Regions from separate parts of the Glaciimonas sp. CA11.2 genome, predicted to be linked through region 2. Evidence: predicted binding sites of a transcription regulator. Region 2 holds the regulator's gene; the other holds the start of a gene.

The links. Region 2 encodes FNR, which switches genes on or off when oxygen is low (the NO sensors DNR and NnrR bind a similar motif). Its sites were predicted from a motif close to TTGATNNNNATCAA; they were not measured.
Region 1: a site for FNR is predicted at 4,182-4,195, ahead of RGU75_RS09935 (cytochrome C). Genes of this name have one in related genera too.

The regions. Positions count from the first base shown of each region.
Region 1 covers NZ_JAVIWL010000001.1:2,324,861-2,333,033, reverse strand. The annotation lists partial or broken gene RGU75_RS09955 (MbcA/ParS/Xre antitoxin family protein) at 1-284, shown strand, start outside; partial or broken gene RGU75_RS09950 (RES family NAD+ phosphorylase) at 275-958, shown strand; gene RGU75_RS09945 (glycine zipper 2TM domain-containing protein) at 1,480-2,058, opposite strand; gene RGU75_RS09940 (high-potential iron-sulfur protein) at 2,435-2,593, opposite strand; gene RGU75_RS09935 (cytochrome C) at 2,821-4,170, opposite strand; partial or broken gene RGU75_RS09930 (IS6 family transposase) at 4,437-5,107, opposite strand; partial or broken gene RGU75_RS09925 (IS110 family transposase) at 5,328-6,080, opposite strand; partial or broken gene acpA (acid phosphatase) at 6,535-8,173, opposite strand, start outside.
Region 2 covers NZ_JAVIWL010000001.1:4,817,785-4,825,957, reverse strand. The annotation lists gene RGU75_RS20890 (methyl-accepting chemotaxis protein) at 376-2,190, shown strand; gene RGU75_RS20885 (DnaJ C-terminal domain-containing protein) at 2,505-3,446, shown strand; gene RGU75_RS20880 (chaperone modulator CbpM) at 3,449-3,766, shown strand; gene RGU75_RS20875 (CHAD domain-containing protein) at 3,994-5,550, shown strand; gene fnr (fumarate/nitrate reduction transcriptional regulator Fnr) at 5,764-6,465, opposite strand; gene RGU75_RS20865 (hypothetical protein) at 7,139-7,546, shown strand; gene RGU75_RS20860 (SLC13 family permease) at 7,855-8,173, shown strand, end outside.

The sequences.
Region 1 (8,173 bases), 2.5 Mb from region 2:
CTAGGCAATCCTAGCCGTGCGGCCTATTTCAAGTGGAATAAAGCGCCCGAACGGCATTGCTCAGTCGCGATACCTTAGAGCGGATTTCTTATTTGCTAGGCATCTATAAATCCTTACAAATATTACTTCCAAATACTATTTCCGCTGATGCCTGGATTAGCAAGCCAAACAATACTCCTCTATTTGGCGGGCAAAGTGCGCTGGATCGCATGCTGTCAGGGAATGTGGCTGATTTGTTTGTGGTGCGCCAATATCTTGATGCTGCTCGTGGTGGATGGTCGTAATGCAATTGCCGGAGATGACACTCGATTGGCTTCCCTGATTCAGAATTATTTCAACCAGATTTCCTTCCATTTATATATTTGATCGCGTGGCCGAAGCCGCAGACTTTGACGCGCTCTATGAAATTGAAGCGATGACAAATCCGCGTATTCGAAATGAAATCGGCGAAATTTCTTTGGAACCAGAAAGTGAGCGCATATATGGGAATGGCAGCGGCCCCATCATGGTAGCCTTCACGCACCTCAACCCTGATGGAAGCCGGTTTTCGAATGGGAGTTATGGTGTTTTTTATGCGGCAAAAGAAAAAGAAACTACCATAGCAGAAACGAAACGTCATTTTGCAGCCTTTATGCTGGCAACACATGAGGAGCCGATTTACCTTCAAATGCGTCTTTACCAAACGCGAGTTAAAGGTTTGGTGACAGATTTATTTCCCGACAAAGACACCCATCCAGAGATATTTTCACTGAAGAGTTATTTATCTTCCCAATCATTAGGAAAAGAAATCCGTGAAAGTGGCTCGAATGGGATTTGCTACCCAAGTGTAAGACGAGAAAATGGTACCTGTGTCGCGGCATTCAAAACTGCCATTTTGAGTGAATGCAACCATGCCGCCTACCTGGAATATCATTGGGACGGAAAAGAAGTTAACTATGTGACGGAAAGAATTGAATAGCTTATACCGACTCATCCGGTAAGGATTTTATTTCTTGCATACTCATGCTGCTTTTCCGAACACGTCCATTGGAACAACTTATAAAAGATGTCATCTTGCGGTCCAACTATGGTGCCCGTTATCGGACGGGCCTGCCAATCAGCAGCAGCATCGCCAAATGGGAGTGAATCTGGTTGTTAGCCACCGCATGGCCAAATATCGCCAGATGCGCTGGACCGACGAACGCGCGCACTGCCTGGTGCAGGTCAGAGTAGCGGTTCTCAATGGTGAACTGTCGCCCGCCAATCTCGGCGTCTTCGGTGTCAGATCAACCTCGGCCAGCGATTTGCGTAAGCCCCGCGCGAACGACAGGTCATTTCAACAGCACGGGCAACCAACTCATCTCCCCACCTTTTGCAGGCTCTCCTGGGCTGGCCGCTACCAGTCCGATCAGCCACACGCGATATTGCATTGGCCTGTTGACTTGCGGCGTTGACTTTGCCGCAGCTAATGATCCATTCCTTAGCGCCAGCACAGATCAATTAATAGCCGTAATTCTTGGCCACCGTATTACCTAAATACCCGCCACCAACTACACCTGCAACGGTTGCAAGCGTACGACCGTTTCCGCCGCCCACCTGATGTCCCAAGAGTCCACCGATCACCGCGCCGGTAGCTATTCCCAACGGACTCATTTGTGACACCGGACTGGCTTGAGCTACTTGGCGGGACTGTTGGATCGGCGCTTCATATTGGGCCTGTGCATAAGATGAATCATGATGCCGATAAACATGATGGACTACCGTTTTTTGTTTAGTCATACTGGGCGTCGGGGCAACCTGATATCCCGCCACCGCAGGTGAAGCCACTGGCTGCATGTATTGGTAACCGTTGGGTGTCTGTACTAAGACCGGTGCGCCCGCCGGCAATGCCGCGGGAACCGACATCGCCATCTGTGCGGCAGGCGTTGCTACTGGCGCTTGCGATCCCACTGCATTCCCGTGAGAATTCGGTAGCAAGCCCGCAATCGCTGCGACGCCAAGCAGACTTGCCAAGATAACAGATCCTGCCGCGCCGGCGACTAATGGATGCATACGCGGTGTTGATTGACTGACTTCCATTTGATACTCCAGAGAACGTTGAGAGTGATTTTATTGTACGAACGTATCGGTCACTTACACAGCGAGATTGTGTATCAGGTGTTTCGAATTGCAACACGGGCACGCCTAACCCAATGCATGCAAACTCTTGGCTATCTGGATGAGAAATCATGGCAGCCAGCGTTGCCAACAAGATCTTGACCGGCAGTGTAGGCAAGATCGATGCCTCGCCCAGGCTGGCGCAGTGGCGGTTGGACGTGGCGTCAATCTTTTAAGGCCGCAGTATGGCTTGCTGCCCAAACGCAATGTCAGTTATGTGGATGCGTCCTGAATCATACGGACAGCCGGGCGCGGCACGCTATCGGGTGACTGAGCGCTTACATTTATTTCACACGCATCACTTTGACGAAAACGCCATACACCAGCCGCTAAGATTGACCGGTCCTGCCACAATTTTACAAGTGCCAGTAACTGTATCTGGGGTGGACAAAGGCCTGAATGCAGCGCAGTCGGCGCACCTTTGACCATCCCTGGGATGATCTTGATAATTAAGCATTCCCTTACTCGCGGACCCCGCATTTGCGCACCGCGAGTAAATCGCGATAGGAATAATAACGATTGAGCCCAACATCACAGTGCTTTGACGGAGCATACTCCGGCGCGATATTGGTTTGGTCTTATTCATGGCTTCTGCTCCCGATGTAATATCCAAAACGAGACTTGCTTCCCTAAATAGATTGGGCTTGCGCGAAGTGGGAAGCGACTGATGCTTGATAGTGCTTCTTAAAACATTAACCACGCGTAAAGGTAAAGGGTATTGTTGTCTTTAGCGTCCCTGAGCGTCGCGTCGTAATTAGATTTGGCCCCGTTGAACTTGGTGTAGCCCGTATACTGGAGTCCCAGTCGGACGTTCGCCTGAGGATCCCAATCGAATGTGTAGTGCGGCCAATAATTTAGTTCGACGATATACCCTCTTGTATCCGGCTTCCCATTAGTTGTCCCAAATCTTAAGAAGTCGGCGTCCCCTGCAACATTGAACCCGGCGACCGTAAAACCATAAGTCCGGTCTAGAAGGTAGGTGATCTTGGCGCGGGTAGAACGTTGGCTCGAACTGGGATTGTCATTTCTGTTGGGGAATCCGGATCGCCACTCCGCTTTTTCTTTGATCGTGGAAGCTTGAGCGGTGACGATATGGTGGGCATCTTTACTAAAATATTGGTATTGCGCGTCGAACCCCAGATCGCGGAATTGGTCCCCGGGGTTGATTCCATCCTGCCCTTTTAAGGAGACTGTTGTTCCAAAGTGGCCGACTGTTAAATTCTGGTTTTCATCGCCGAACGTATAGGTGATGCGCCAATAAGGATTAGACCCCGATAGCGATACCCTCTGATTATCGGGAGTGCCCGCGCGCAAGACCGAAAGCGGACCTTTCGCCGTCTGATAGGAGGTCGCCTCCAGATACAGCGAATCAAGCACGTATGCATATGCCCCAATCCCGGCGACCCGCGCACCCGATTCAAGAAACGTTGGAACGCCACGACCTGGGGCTGCAAGACTCGGGCTATAGTACGGATAGCTCCAGGCAGGTGTGGTATTCCAGACATCTTGAACGGTAGGGTTGTTATGCAATGTCACACCAAAAAACGTCGGTTTTTCATCTGTCCCAGCCATTTTCACAAAGCGCAGATCGGTGTTATCAAGCGCACTGTGCCCTGAAAAATTCCGGTTGTCCGATGTGCTGATGTTGTTGTAGGTCCATTGGATGAAACCCCCGGCGTTGTCGCTAAATTTGCCGCCAGAAAAGAGGCTGATAGCCTCTGCGACAAATTCGCGATTTTTCCCGAAAAGCTGATCGCCGGTCGATTTGTCAGTATTGTTTTTAATCGAATTAGCCGAAACGATCGCCATCAGAGAAAGTGGAATCTTCTCGCGTTCTCCCAGCGTATAGCCTCCCAGCTTAAATTTTCGGCCAAAGGGCGTTAGCTCAGGGTAAATAGTGTGACAGGACGCACACTTCAGACTTGTTTGTCTCGCAAAAAGAGGATTAGCTGCAACATCAGGTATAACTCCGTAAGCAGCAATTAAGCATAGCGCGACAGCGATGTGCTTTAAAATTACATGCGAATTATTCATTATGAATCCCCTTGGCGAGCGTCAAGTACCCTTGGCTATGAAGCGCGACGGTTGTCATCGTATTTTTTTATGAATCAAACATTAAACCAAGTGACCGCGTGTGATAAGGGGGGGATGTACTACATTTCATGGAGAGTATTCCCGCGATGCCCAAGAGAACTTGAAGCTGGTCGTCGCGTTGGCTTTGTCGCATTAACAGAGAAAAATCGGACTGCTCGTAGTTTTTTGATCCAGCTTCAAACCGAACGGATTTATCCTGCCAAAGCCTAAAATTGATCGGCAAACGACATCATATTTTCTGCTGTGACGATCATCTGTTCATTGCGAATCATGTGCATGAGTTTGATGCCGGCCAGTACGTTTTGAGCGGATCGCATTGATTTAAAATTTCGCATCGTTTGGTCGCGCGTTTGATAGCCCGATGGTGCTGCTCGAACACATTGTTGAGGTATTTGACCTGTCGAACGACAATCCGAATTTCTCTGCCAGCATTGATCTCATTGATCGCATTGATCGCCGCTTGGTTGGTACCGCTTTTATCCATCGTGACTTTTTCAGGAGCGCCATGCGTGTGCATGGCCTTGTCGAAAAGACGTTGTGCAGCCACTTTGTCTCGTTTGGCGGTCAATAGAAAGTCAATCGTATTGCCTTCCTTGTCCATGGATCGATAGAGTCACTTCTAGACACTTTTGACTTCAATATAGGTCTTATCCCTTCGCTAGCCTCTACCAACTGGACGCTTGTATTTGCGGAATGCTTTTTCCAGCAGCGGTAAGAATTTGATCGCCCAACGATTGATCGATGAGTGATCAACAACCACGCCGCGTTCTTTCATCATTTCTTACAGGTGGCGGTAACTCAACGGGTAGGCTGCGTACCAGCGGACGCAGACCAAAATCACGTCGATTGGAAATCGCATTCCGTTAAATTTGAGCATCTCGATTCGTCCATTACTCAGGGACCCAGTAGTTTGCCTGATCGGCACGCAGGTTTGGATAATGCGACATATATGGACGCCCTCAGTTTGCCAAGCATTAAATCGATGATGAGTATAAGGGTAAGATTGCAGCTATATATTCGGACTTTCATTGAGGTTTGCGCCTCTGTCCCTGATGGAACTTGCTGGCCAGGTCCTAATCAGAACCACGCGCTCGAAGCGCATGTCGCATTACAGGTTTTCCTGACCACGGTCTAACCTGGTTTGCCATCACTTCATCTCCAATTGAAGCCACTAATGCCGTGGTAGTGATGGGACCTATTCCAGGTATTTCTGCAAGTTTTCTGCTCATTTCTGAAGAACGGTGCCATTGTTGAATTTTCTCATCCATTTCATCGACCTGTTTATCCATGTCTTTCAAGTGATCATATAAATGTTGTAGCAGATCTCGAAAGCTTGCCGGCTAATCTGATTTTTCCCTGAGTTCCGGGAGGCGCCGGGCGATGTTCGCAATTGCTTGCAGAATAACTATGCCGAACTCCGACAACAATCCGCGAATTTGGTTTGCTTGAGCCGTTCTCACTTTGATAAAAGACTGACGCACTCGGTGCAATGACAGAACAGCTTGTTGTTCGTCCGTTTTTATTGGAACGAAGCGCATATTAGGTCGAGAAACGGCCTCGCAAATTGCTTCTGCATCGGCCATGTCATTTTTATTGGTCTTGACATAGGCCCACACAAATTGAGGAGCCATCAGTTTCACAGTATGTCCCATCCCGGTCAGCTTCCTGCCCCAGTAATGTGCGCTGCCACACGCTTCCATTCCAATCAAACACGGTTGCAGTTTAATAAAGAACTCAGCCATTTTTACGCGATCTAGTTTCTTTCGAAGCACGGCATTTCCATGATCATCGACGCCATGAACTTGAAATACATTTTTTGCTAAATCGATTCCAATCGAAGTCATCTTCATTTTGGACGCTCCTTTTATTTAGGGGTAATACTCCCATGTTGGCACGTTGCCGTTTGAAAGAGTGCGTCCATTCCATTGGAGCCATCGCGGGACGTTGATCCTTTTTTGTGTCAATTATTTTCCTCAAAAAAGGAGGAAAAAAAAGGCCTATAACCGCAATATATAGTTGTTCGCCTATGAGCCGAAATAATCCTAATGGAAACGTCCTGATCACATTTTGTCAGGACATTTTGAGGCAACTTATTTGTCCTCAAACTACGGCAACAGGTTCTGGATGTTTTTCAAGCGCGGTAAGATTTGTCAATTTTTTTACTTATATACTGCAAGCACTTTGGCGTATTGACAATATGTAAGCATTAGCATCAAACACTTTAAGCTATTTGACTAAGCCAATTCACGTTGACCATCTCCGTTTCACCGCCGCGCTGACACCCCAATTATTACCACCAATACTTTATTCCTGAGGCACCACCGTCAACGCGCCACTCAAGTCGCCCATCGCCACTCCGCCATTCGCCACTAACGCTGCGTCTCGCGCTTTCAAACCATCGAGTTCCACCAACCCGTAGCGACGCGTAATGAAGCGCAAGATGGATGCAGTGTCGTATTGGGTGTGATCGACGAAACCCTTCCTTACATAGGGCGAAACGAGAATTGCAGGTAGACGCGTGCCCGGCCCCCAACGGTCGCCCTTTGGCGGCGCAACATGATCCCAGTATCCACCGTTATCATCATAGGTCACTACGATCAGCATATTCTTCCATTGTGGGCTGGCCTGCAATTTGGCGATCACATCGGCGATATGTGCATCGCCTTCGGCGACGTTGGTGAAGCCGGAATGTTGAGTCAGATTTCCTTGCGGTTTATAAAAGGAAACCGGCGGAAGTTTTCCTGCTGCGGCATCCTGTAAAAAAGAGGCGTCAAAATCCTTCATATGACTGGCGCGTTCGACAGCGCCGTTGGCGGTCGCCGGATCGAAACGGCGATAATAATTAAACGGTTGATGAGGGGGCTAAAAATTGATTTTTCCAGCATAGATGACATTACGAGGCGCTCTTGATGCGTCAGCCAATGCGGCGTTCCACGCGCCGGAATACCAAGCCCATTTGATACTTTTGACAGATAGTTGATCGCCAATGGTCCGTTGTGTTTGCGCAGGCAATGTCGTTGCCTTGTTGGCGTCAGCATAGGTGGACGTCGCGTCCGCGCTGGCCGCATTACCGCTTGGCTGATACAACGGTTGCATCGTATTGACGGCATAAAACATCCCGGACGCATCCTTCGGCGTGAGTGTGCCGTCCTTTAAGTAGACCGGCGCACCGTTCAGCACAGAAGTAGGATTGCCAATGCCGGGAGTCAGTCGCACCAGGTTGCCACTGGCATCCACCTCGACAGCTGAAATGCTGTTTTTGGCAGGCGAAGTGGCGTTATCGGCATCTGGATAAGTCGGTGCGCAGGCACAAATCAGATATTGATGATTGAGGAACGAGCCACCAAATGCACCCATGAAAAAACGATCGGCGAGTGTATATTTTTTCGCCACATCCCACAGTTTCATTTTGCTGCCATCGTAGTAACCCATGCTGAGAGCGCCGGCATCCGAGTAGGCCGCAAACAGATTGTTCTTGCCACCATTGATTTGCATCTGATTGTTATAAAAACGATGCACCAGATCACGCGTGATCACTGACAAATCGGCAAATACGAGTCCGTTGACGTTGTCAATTTGAAACGGCTTGTTCGGTAAGTTGGCTGTCTGCGCTTGCGTAATCACGGTAGTCTGACCTGCCGCAGTCATCCCGCCCCAACTTGGCGGCAATACAGGGAGCGTATTACCATCGAAATCTTTTTGCGGGTAAGCTGCAGTACGCGAACTCGGATTAACGCCAGGAATACCATCAGCGCCGGGAAATAAACCATAGAGATTATCGAAACCGCGATTCTCGGCATAGATCACGACGACAGTTTGTATGTTGCGCATCGCCAGCGCTTTATTAATTGTATCCCCGATCGGAGTGTTGTCAGCGGTGGCCGTCGGTGCAGCGATCACGGATGTTATCACCGCCGTGACTGCCTTATTTTCCGCATGAATT
Region 2 (8,173 bases):
TACGATTTCTTAAATGCCGCGCTTGATGGGGCGAAAGACTTGCTCCCTGCGACTTTACCTCATTTAAATTCTTACTTCATTATCACTATTGGCAAGTGGGTTGGTTTGATGAAGCTGACCTTGTTTTTGGCGTTCCTGCAAATCCTGCGAAGACTTTGCAGGAATATATTCGGAGCATCGGTCAGTGCGACGAATCAGCGCAACAAGACCACGGATAGAGAATAAATCACCGATGGAAGCCGCAAAGCTTCATTTTTATCGGGTAACTGCCGTTAATGCAAAGGCAGCAAGAATGTTACCCGGGAATCATGCACAGCCCTCCCGCAGACATATTTCCTTGTTGGCAAACAACGAAATATTATAGGAGACCTCGCTGTGAATAAGCTTACTTTTACCCAAAAACTCTGGTTGCCGCTAGTTATTAGCCTGATTGCGCTGCTGGCTGTATCCGTTTTCGGTGCATATCAATCCCGTGAAATTCGTATCGAAGAGAGAAAAAATGATCTTAGACATATTTCGGAAGCAGCAATCGGCGTGATCGCGCAGTACGGTGCGCTTGTCGATAGCGGCGCGCTGAGCAAAACCGACGCACAAAAACAAGCGCTAGAGCGCGTCAGAGCAATGCGGTACGGCAAAGATGGCTATTTTACGATCTCATCCTTTTCACAAGTAGTGATCATGCATTCCATCAAGCCAGAAACGAACGGGCGCGATTTGACCGATTTTAAGGACCCGGAAGGTAATTACGTCTATCGCTTGATATCTAAAGCAGCGGCGCAATCTGGAGGCGGTTTTGTACACTATGTCTGGCCAAAGGTAGGAACAACAGAGTCGTTTTCCAAGATTTCCTTTTCAATAGCTTATCAGCCGTGGGACTGGATAGCCACTACGGGCGTGTATGTGGATGATATTGACAGCGCTTTCATGGTGTCGTTGTACCAGGCTGGTTTATTACTGATGGGGATCGCGATCTTAGTCATCATATTTGCCACTTTTACTAATCGTAGTATTTTGCGCGCCATCGGTGGCGAGCCGGAATACGCGGCTGATATCGCAAACCGGATCGCAGCAGGTGATTTGACCTTGCGTATAAATACGCGTCCTGGTGATGATCGCAGTCTGATGTATGCCATGAAATGCATGCGGGAGTCTTTGGAAAAAACAATTAATACAATCAAGAGGTCGGCCGATACAATTGCCACTGCGTCCGGGCAGATCGCCGCTGGCAATATGGACTTGTCGAGTCGGACTGAACAGCAAGCCAGTTCGCTGGAGGAAACAGCGGCCGCGATGGAGCAACTGACATCGACTGTCAGGCAAAATGCAGACAATGCTAATCAGGCAAATCAACTGGCGGTCAGTGCCTCCGACGTGGCGACCCACAGTAGCGTGGTGGTGGCGCAAGTGGTTGACACCATGGGCGCTATCCGGACTTCATCAAAGAAGATTGCTGACATCATTAGTGTTATTGACGGGATTGCTTTTCAGACCAACATTCTAGCTCTGAATGCGGCGGTCGAGGCGGCCCGAGCGGGTGAGCAAGGGCGCGGTTTCGCGGTAGTGGCGGCAGAAGTGCGGAATCTTGCGCAACGGTCTGCAGGCGCAGCCAAGGAAATCAAAGCCCTGATTGACGACTCTGTCGCCCAGGTCGGCAGCGGGAGCAAATTGGTCGAACAGGCAGGAGTGACCATGAGCGAGGTCGTCAGTAGCGTCAAACGCGTGACCAATATCATTGGTGAAATCGCCACCGCAAGTAAAGAACAAAGCGATGGTATTGAACAAGTCAATCACGCCATTAGTCAAATGGATCAAGTCACGCAACAAAATGCGGCACTAGTGGAGGAGGCAGCGGCAGCGGCGGGTTCTTTGCAGGATCAAGCGACGCATTTGACGGAGAGTGTGAGTATTTTTAGATTGGACAATAGCCAGGAGGTGCGCGCCGCACAAGCGTTTGCGGCTACTTTATCGGGCCATTCAAAGGGGTTAACTGCATCGGAATCAGAATCGTCGAGGCGAATAGTCCAGCCGCATGTCAATGCAGCGATGAAGAAGGGCGCGACCAAAGCGACCGCTCAGGCTGTCGTTCGACCGGCTACACGATTGCCGCAGATGAACAAAACTCTGGCGCGCGAATCAACGTGGAAGGCGCCTGTAAAAAATATTAATAGTGACGATTGGACGCAGTTTTGAATGTTTCACTACGAAAATAATAAGCGTTATGCCAATGTTCTGAGTAATCAAAAAAAGCGGATGTATCCCAAAATTGTGTGGCAGTAATAGGTAAATTGGATTTTTCGGGATGGAAGTCTGTAAGCGATGCTTAATACGCGATAACCCGTGATTGGTCGGCGATTACGCAGTTATCTTGTTTTAGGCATTTTTCCTTTGTGTCTGCATACACTCCTCTTCATATACAGTAAGATTAAAGCTTGGAAGCAAATCGATGGCCATTCTTTGCGACTAGTCGACCTGTCCATCGATCAAAATTTATTCTGGGCGCGAATATGAAATTCAAAGACTATTACAGTGCCCTTGGTGTCGAAAGAGATGCCACCACTGCGGAAATAAAACAGGCATACCGTAAGCTGGCGCATAAATATCACCCCGATGTCTCCAAAGATCCAGACGGTGAGGAAAAATTCAAAGAAGTCGCCGAAGCTTACGCCACGCTGAAAGACCAGGAAAAGCGCGATGCTTATAACGCGCTAGGTCGCCATCAGCAGGGAGAAAACGTTCAGCCGCCCAAAGATTGGCAGCAAACCTTTAACGATTCTGATGCTGGCTTCGGCGACGTCGATATGGCCGACATCCTGGCTGCCTTTGCGGCTTCCCGCCATGAAGGTGGACAACCGCGTCAACGTCGCCCTTCCCACGGGCAAGATTATGAAGTCAAGGCCCCGATCACACTTGAGCAGGTTTATGTCGGCGGCGAAATCGATGTGAATTTGAGTTTGCCGGAATATGATAAACAAGGTTTGATTCATCGCGTACCGCGGACCTTCAGAGTCAAGGTGCCAAAAGGAGCCGAAGACGGTCAGCGGTTACGCTTGCCAGGCAAAGGTGGGCAAGGGAGTAATGGTGGCAAAAACGGCGACCTTTATGTCGTCATGGTGGTTATTCCCCACCCGTTTTATCGCGTCAGCGAAAAAGATCTTTATATCGATCTGCCGCTGTCTCCATGGGAAGCAGTGCTGGGTGCGACCGTCCAGGTTCCCACTTTGGGCGGTACTGTTGAGTTGACGATCCCGCCCGCTACGGCGGCTAATCGACAATTTCGTCTGGCCCGGCGGGGTCTCCCTTCCGCCAACGGCGAAAATGGCAATTTGTTTGCAGTTGTTCGGATTGAGGTACCAAAGTCGGCGACGCCGGGTGAGCAAGCCTTGTTTGTAAAACTTGCCGCCGAATCAACTTTTAATCCTCGTGCACACTTCAATACAGGAGGTTAGTGATGCGTACGCATATTGTGGAAGCGGTATGGCTCAATGATGCAGGCCTTTGTTCGCTAGATCAGTTGGCAGATTATTCCGGATTGACGCTGGCCGAATTGCAGGATTTGGTCGAGATGGGCGAAATTGCACCGACCAGCGTTGATGCGGAAAATGATCTTTATCAGACACATTACATCGTGATTGCCAGAACGGCGCGACGTTTGCGGGATGATTTTGAGCTGGATGGTCACGGCCTGGCAGTAGCGCTTAATCTCCTAAGACGCATTCGTGAGCTTGAGGCACAGCTGACGCACGCGCAGGCAAAATTGCCGCAATGACTGTTTCGTGGTGGGTGTAATATGTTGGTGATGGCAGATCAATAAGTTTTCTACGGCTTGAACGCTGACTGCGCAGCATTTCATCATTAAATTATTGCGAAAACGAAGAGCCGTCGATTCTACTTTTATGCTTTTGTGCCGTTGAATTTGATTAGATTGATATTCGGTAAGCCAACACTCCGCATGGCCATTAATAAAACAAAGCGGCGCCACATCCAGAGATTGTGATGGAAATAGAATTAAAACTCCTTATTGCCCCAAGTGCGGTTAGCGCTTTTAGACGGCATCCTTTGTTAAAGCAACTGGCGATCGCCAAACCTTACCAACAACAACTTGTCAGCACCTACTTCGATACGCCGGATTGTTATCTAATGCGCCATCGGGCAGGATTTCGGGTGAGGGAAGTTGATGGCAAATTAATCCAGACATTGAAAGCGGGCGGTCAGGTCGACAGTGGCTTGCATCAGCGCAACGAATGGGAGTCCGAAGTCACGGATCTCAGGCCTGACCTGCCGGCAATTCAGGCACTGTTGAAACCCCGATCCAGATGGTTCAAGCTGTTGGGTCGACCACAGTTGATGCAGCAACTCGCCCCTGTATTCACTACGCGGTTTCAGCGGCGTATCTGGATGTTGCGTTTGCCCGAAGGTGACGAAGTAGAGTTGGCTCTCGATCAGGGCCAGATTGTCTCTAGTCATGGCGACGGCGTTATTAGTATCCCGATTAGTGAAATTGAACTGGAACTTAAATCGGGGAAGGCAGGAAATTTATTTGCCTTAGCATTAGCGCTGCAAGAGACGATAGCACTAAGCGTCGGTAATATTAGTAAGGCTGAGCGTGGTTACGGATTGTATGCACCGCAACCACCGGCGATAACAACGGCAAGCGCTCTTGCATTATCAGATAAAAAGACGATAGGAGAGGGTTTTCAGATAATTCTTGCCCATTGTCTGGAGCAAATTCAAGGTAACGAAGCTGGCATTAAATACGGGACCGATGCCGAGAGCGTACATCAAATGCGGGTTGGCGTGCGCCGCCTGCGCTCAGCGCTCGTGATTTTTAGAGACCAGTTAGCAGAACCGGAGTTTTTACTGGAGGAGTGCAAGTGGTTGGGTAGACACTTAGGAAGTGCACGTGACTGGGAAGTGTTTGCTGGTCCTACACTGGCCGCCGCGACATTCGGTTTCAACGGACCGCGGACCGTTATGCCGTTACAGAAAAAAGCCGCTGACTTTGCGAAGAAGAGCAGAAGTAATGCTGTCAAAGTTCTCAACTCTAGCCGGTATGCACGTCTTATATTGATCTTGGGCGCATGTATCCATGATGCAAATCAGCAGTTAGGGAAAAAGTCGGACACTGCCACCTCGCTACTGGAACGTGCTAATGCACCGTTGCGCCCTTTCGCCACTGCGCAGTTGCGTAGATATCAAAAGAAACTACGTCAGCGCGGAAAGGGGCTAAGTGCCATCGATGCGACAGAGCGTCACAAATTACGGATTGCGGCAAAAAAAATGCGCTATGGATTAGCGTTCTTTTCTTCGTTATATTCTGCAAAAAAAATCAAAACGTATCTTGCCGCCCTTAGCGTGCTGCAAGATACGTTAGGCGAATTAAACGATGCGCGTGTAGCTGATGGTTTATTACAGCAATGTACAGCGGGTAAGCCAAGACTGGCCGATGTTTCTGGATACGTGCGCGATTATGTCTCAGCGCATAACGAAATCAATCTTAAAAAACTCCATAAGCAATGGAAAAAAATTAAGCAGGTAAAGTCGCCTTTTTAAACGTAACAAATTGGTAGGCCCGATTTGATGTTGTGATCCGTTAGTGTTGCAGGAATAGCGAAAAGGTTAAGAGACAGCGACAGTAACGGCAGATGTTTCACAGCTTGGTTGACGTAAGGCATTACTACCGCCTGATATTTTTATCTGCTGAGTAGATTGGCGCTACTCTTTTTTGGACTTTCGCTCTTGGGTGGTGACTTTTTCACAGCTTGGTTACTTTCCCTCTACTAACATCAGCAAAGCGGGAACGTCTAATAATGTAATTTCGCGGTTGTTGACCTTCAACCATCCCATTTTTTTAAAATGAGAAAGCAACCGACTAATAGTTTCGTTTGTCAGTCCTAAGTAGTTGGCAATTTCTTCTCGAGACATCCGTAATTGAAAATTCGTAGCTGAATAGCCGCGATTTTTATATCGGGTCGAAAGATTGAGCAAAAAAGCCCCAAACCGTTGCTCTGCGCGAAGATTCCCTAATTGCAGCATGGCGTTATGATCTTGTGCAATCTCATGGCTCATCATGCGATGAAAATAATGCAGCATGATCGGGACATCTTTCAAGAGATTTTCCAAGTCCGAAAACGGCACTTCACAGACTTCACTATCCTCCAGCGCCACTGCGTTACATTGATGCCGATATGAGCTGATGGCCTCCATCCCTAGTAATTCACCGGTCATTTGAAATCCGGAAATATGGTGAGCTCCGTTGGCATTAACTTGATATGTCTTGAAATGCCCGACACGAATAGCATACAGATTGACGAATGGATCGTTCATCCGATAGAGCGCACTATCGCGCGTAATGCGCCGTCTATGTTTAACAATTTGATCCAATCGATCAAGTTCGGCCTCGGTGAGTCCGATTGGAAGGCATAGGTCGCGCAAATTGCAGTTCCCGCAATGCGTCTTTACGTTCATGACGTGTGTCGGATGTGGGGAGAGAAATGGGACTGTATTAACCATCGTGACTGATCCCTTTAAAAATAAAAAGACGCGGACGGGATGCGATATTTCTAAACCAGAATCGCCACTAAGGCGTTGATTTTCTGATTTGTTGACGATAAATTTTGATGTGGATCAGTTATTAATGTTGTCTTTATGATTACAATTGTAATCGCAATTAACTGTTCTGCAAGTCAATTTTGGAGCTTATTGCAGTCATGGGGATCACAGATTTTTAGGTGTGTTAATTTTTTGTTGATCGTATCGCTTTTTAGCCAGTATTGATCTTCCAAGGATATTTCAACAATTCGTCCAATTATGTAAGCCGTTCTCGATATTGTGGGCCAGTCAGCAGATATGCCACTTGTTGAGGTTTGAGCTCAATAGACACAGGTACAACCCGTGGCTTCGATACTGAATAGAATTTTCTTGAAAGTACGAAAATAGAGGATAGGCTGAATGGAGAGCTTTCGTTAACAAGTGAAATTGCAGGACTTATCTGGCGTCAACTATTCCTGCTATTTATTGACGTGTCATACCGGTTTTATTTATTAACCTGTTATCACGGCTCCCTTATAGGATCACTGATAAGACGTTCCAATAAGACGCTCAAATCACGCCCATGTGATGGGCCTACCGGGGAATGTACATGAAACGCACCATCAAAGTAGCTAAATCGAATATTGGTGTTTTATTGCTCTGGGCTTTATTACCTTTGTGTTTTTACGAAAACACGTTCGCAGAGTCGCCCGATACGCGACAAAAAATATATGGTGTAGAAGTACAACGGGATACCTATTTAAAAGCGGTGCGCCAGCAAATTGCCGACTTAAAAATCAAAATTGATAGTCTTAATGCTAAGGCCAAGAAGTCAGGTCGAGTTGCGAGACTGCGTATGGAGCCGACTATTCAAGGCTTTCAAAGAGATCTGAATGATCTTGATAAAAAAAGCATGGATTTGAAAAATAGTGGACTGAATGCCTGGGAAGAATTAAAAACCGACCTGGATGCTTCCATAAAGAAATTGCGCACAGCAGTTGAGGGAATGTCGCGTTAATACAAATCTATCTTCCCGCCGTCAAGCGATCCAATCTGCAATTACGCACTTACAGCGTGGAAATGATTGTTTCCACTAGTACTGCTGCGCTTTTCAAATACACTAAAGCAAAGATCTACGTGCGGTGCTCCTGCTTTTTCACGCTCACTGAGCGTGTATCGATATAATTGCGTTGAAGCAGTATTCTGTGTAGGCACAACGATTAGAGGGCGTTGATGAAAACGCCTTAAACGGTTCGTTCACCGTCGGCTAGTCGCCCGGAATTCGCAAACTTTACACCGATTTACAAAGTGTTTACTCGACCAACAATGACAAATATTATTAAACTATCGACAACTTCATCCTTATTTGCAACTTTATTTGAAACACTACGTAAAGATTATTTTTTTCTAATTTTATTCGTCATTTTGCTGATTTTGTCGGCTATTGCTCCCGAAAAAATTCAGCAGTATCCGCATTTGGTCGATTGGCCCACGATTGCGACATTGACCGGTTTGCTGGCGTTAACCAAGGGTGTTGAATTAAGCGGCTATCTGTCGCGCTTGGGTAGGCATTTAACGGTATTGATGCCAACTGAGCGCGCCCTTGCTGTTTTTCTGGTGCTCGCCACCGCATTTTTGTCGATGC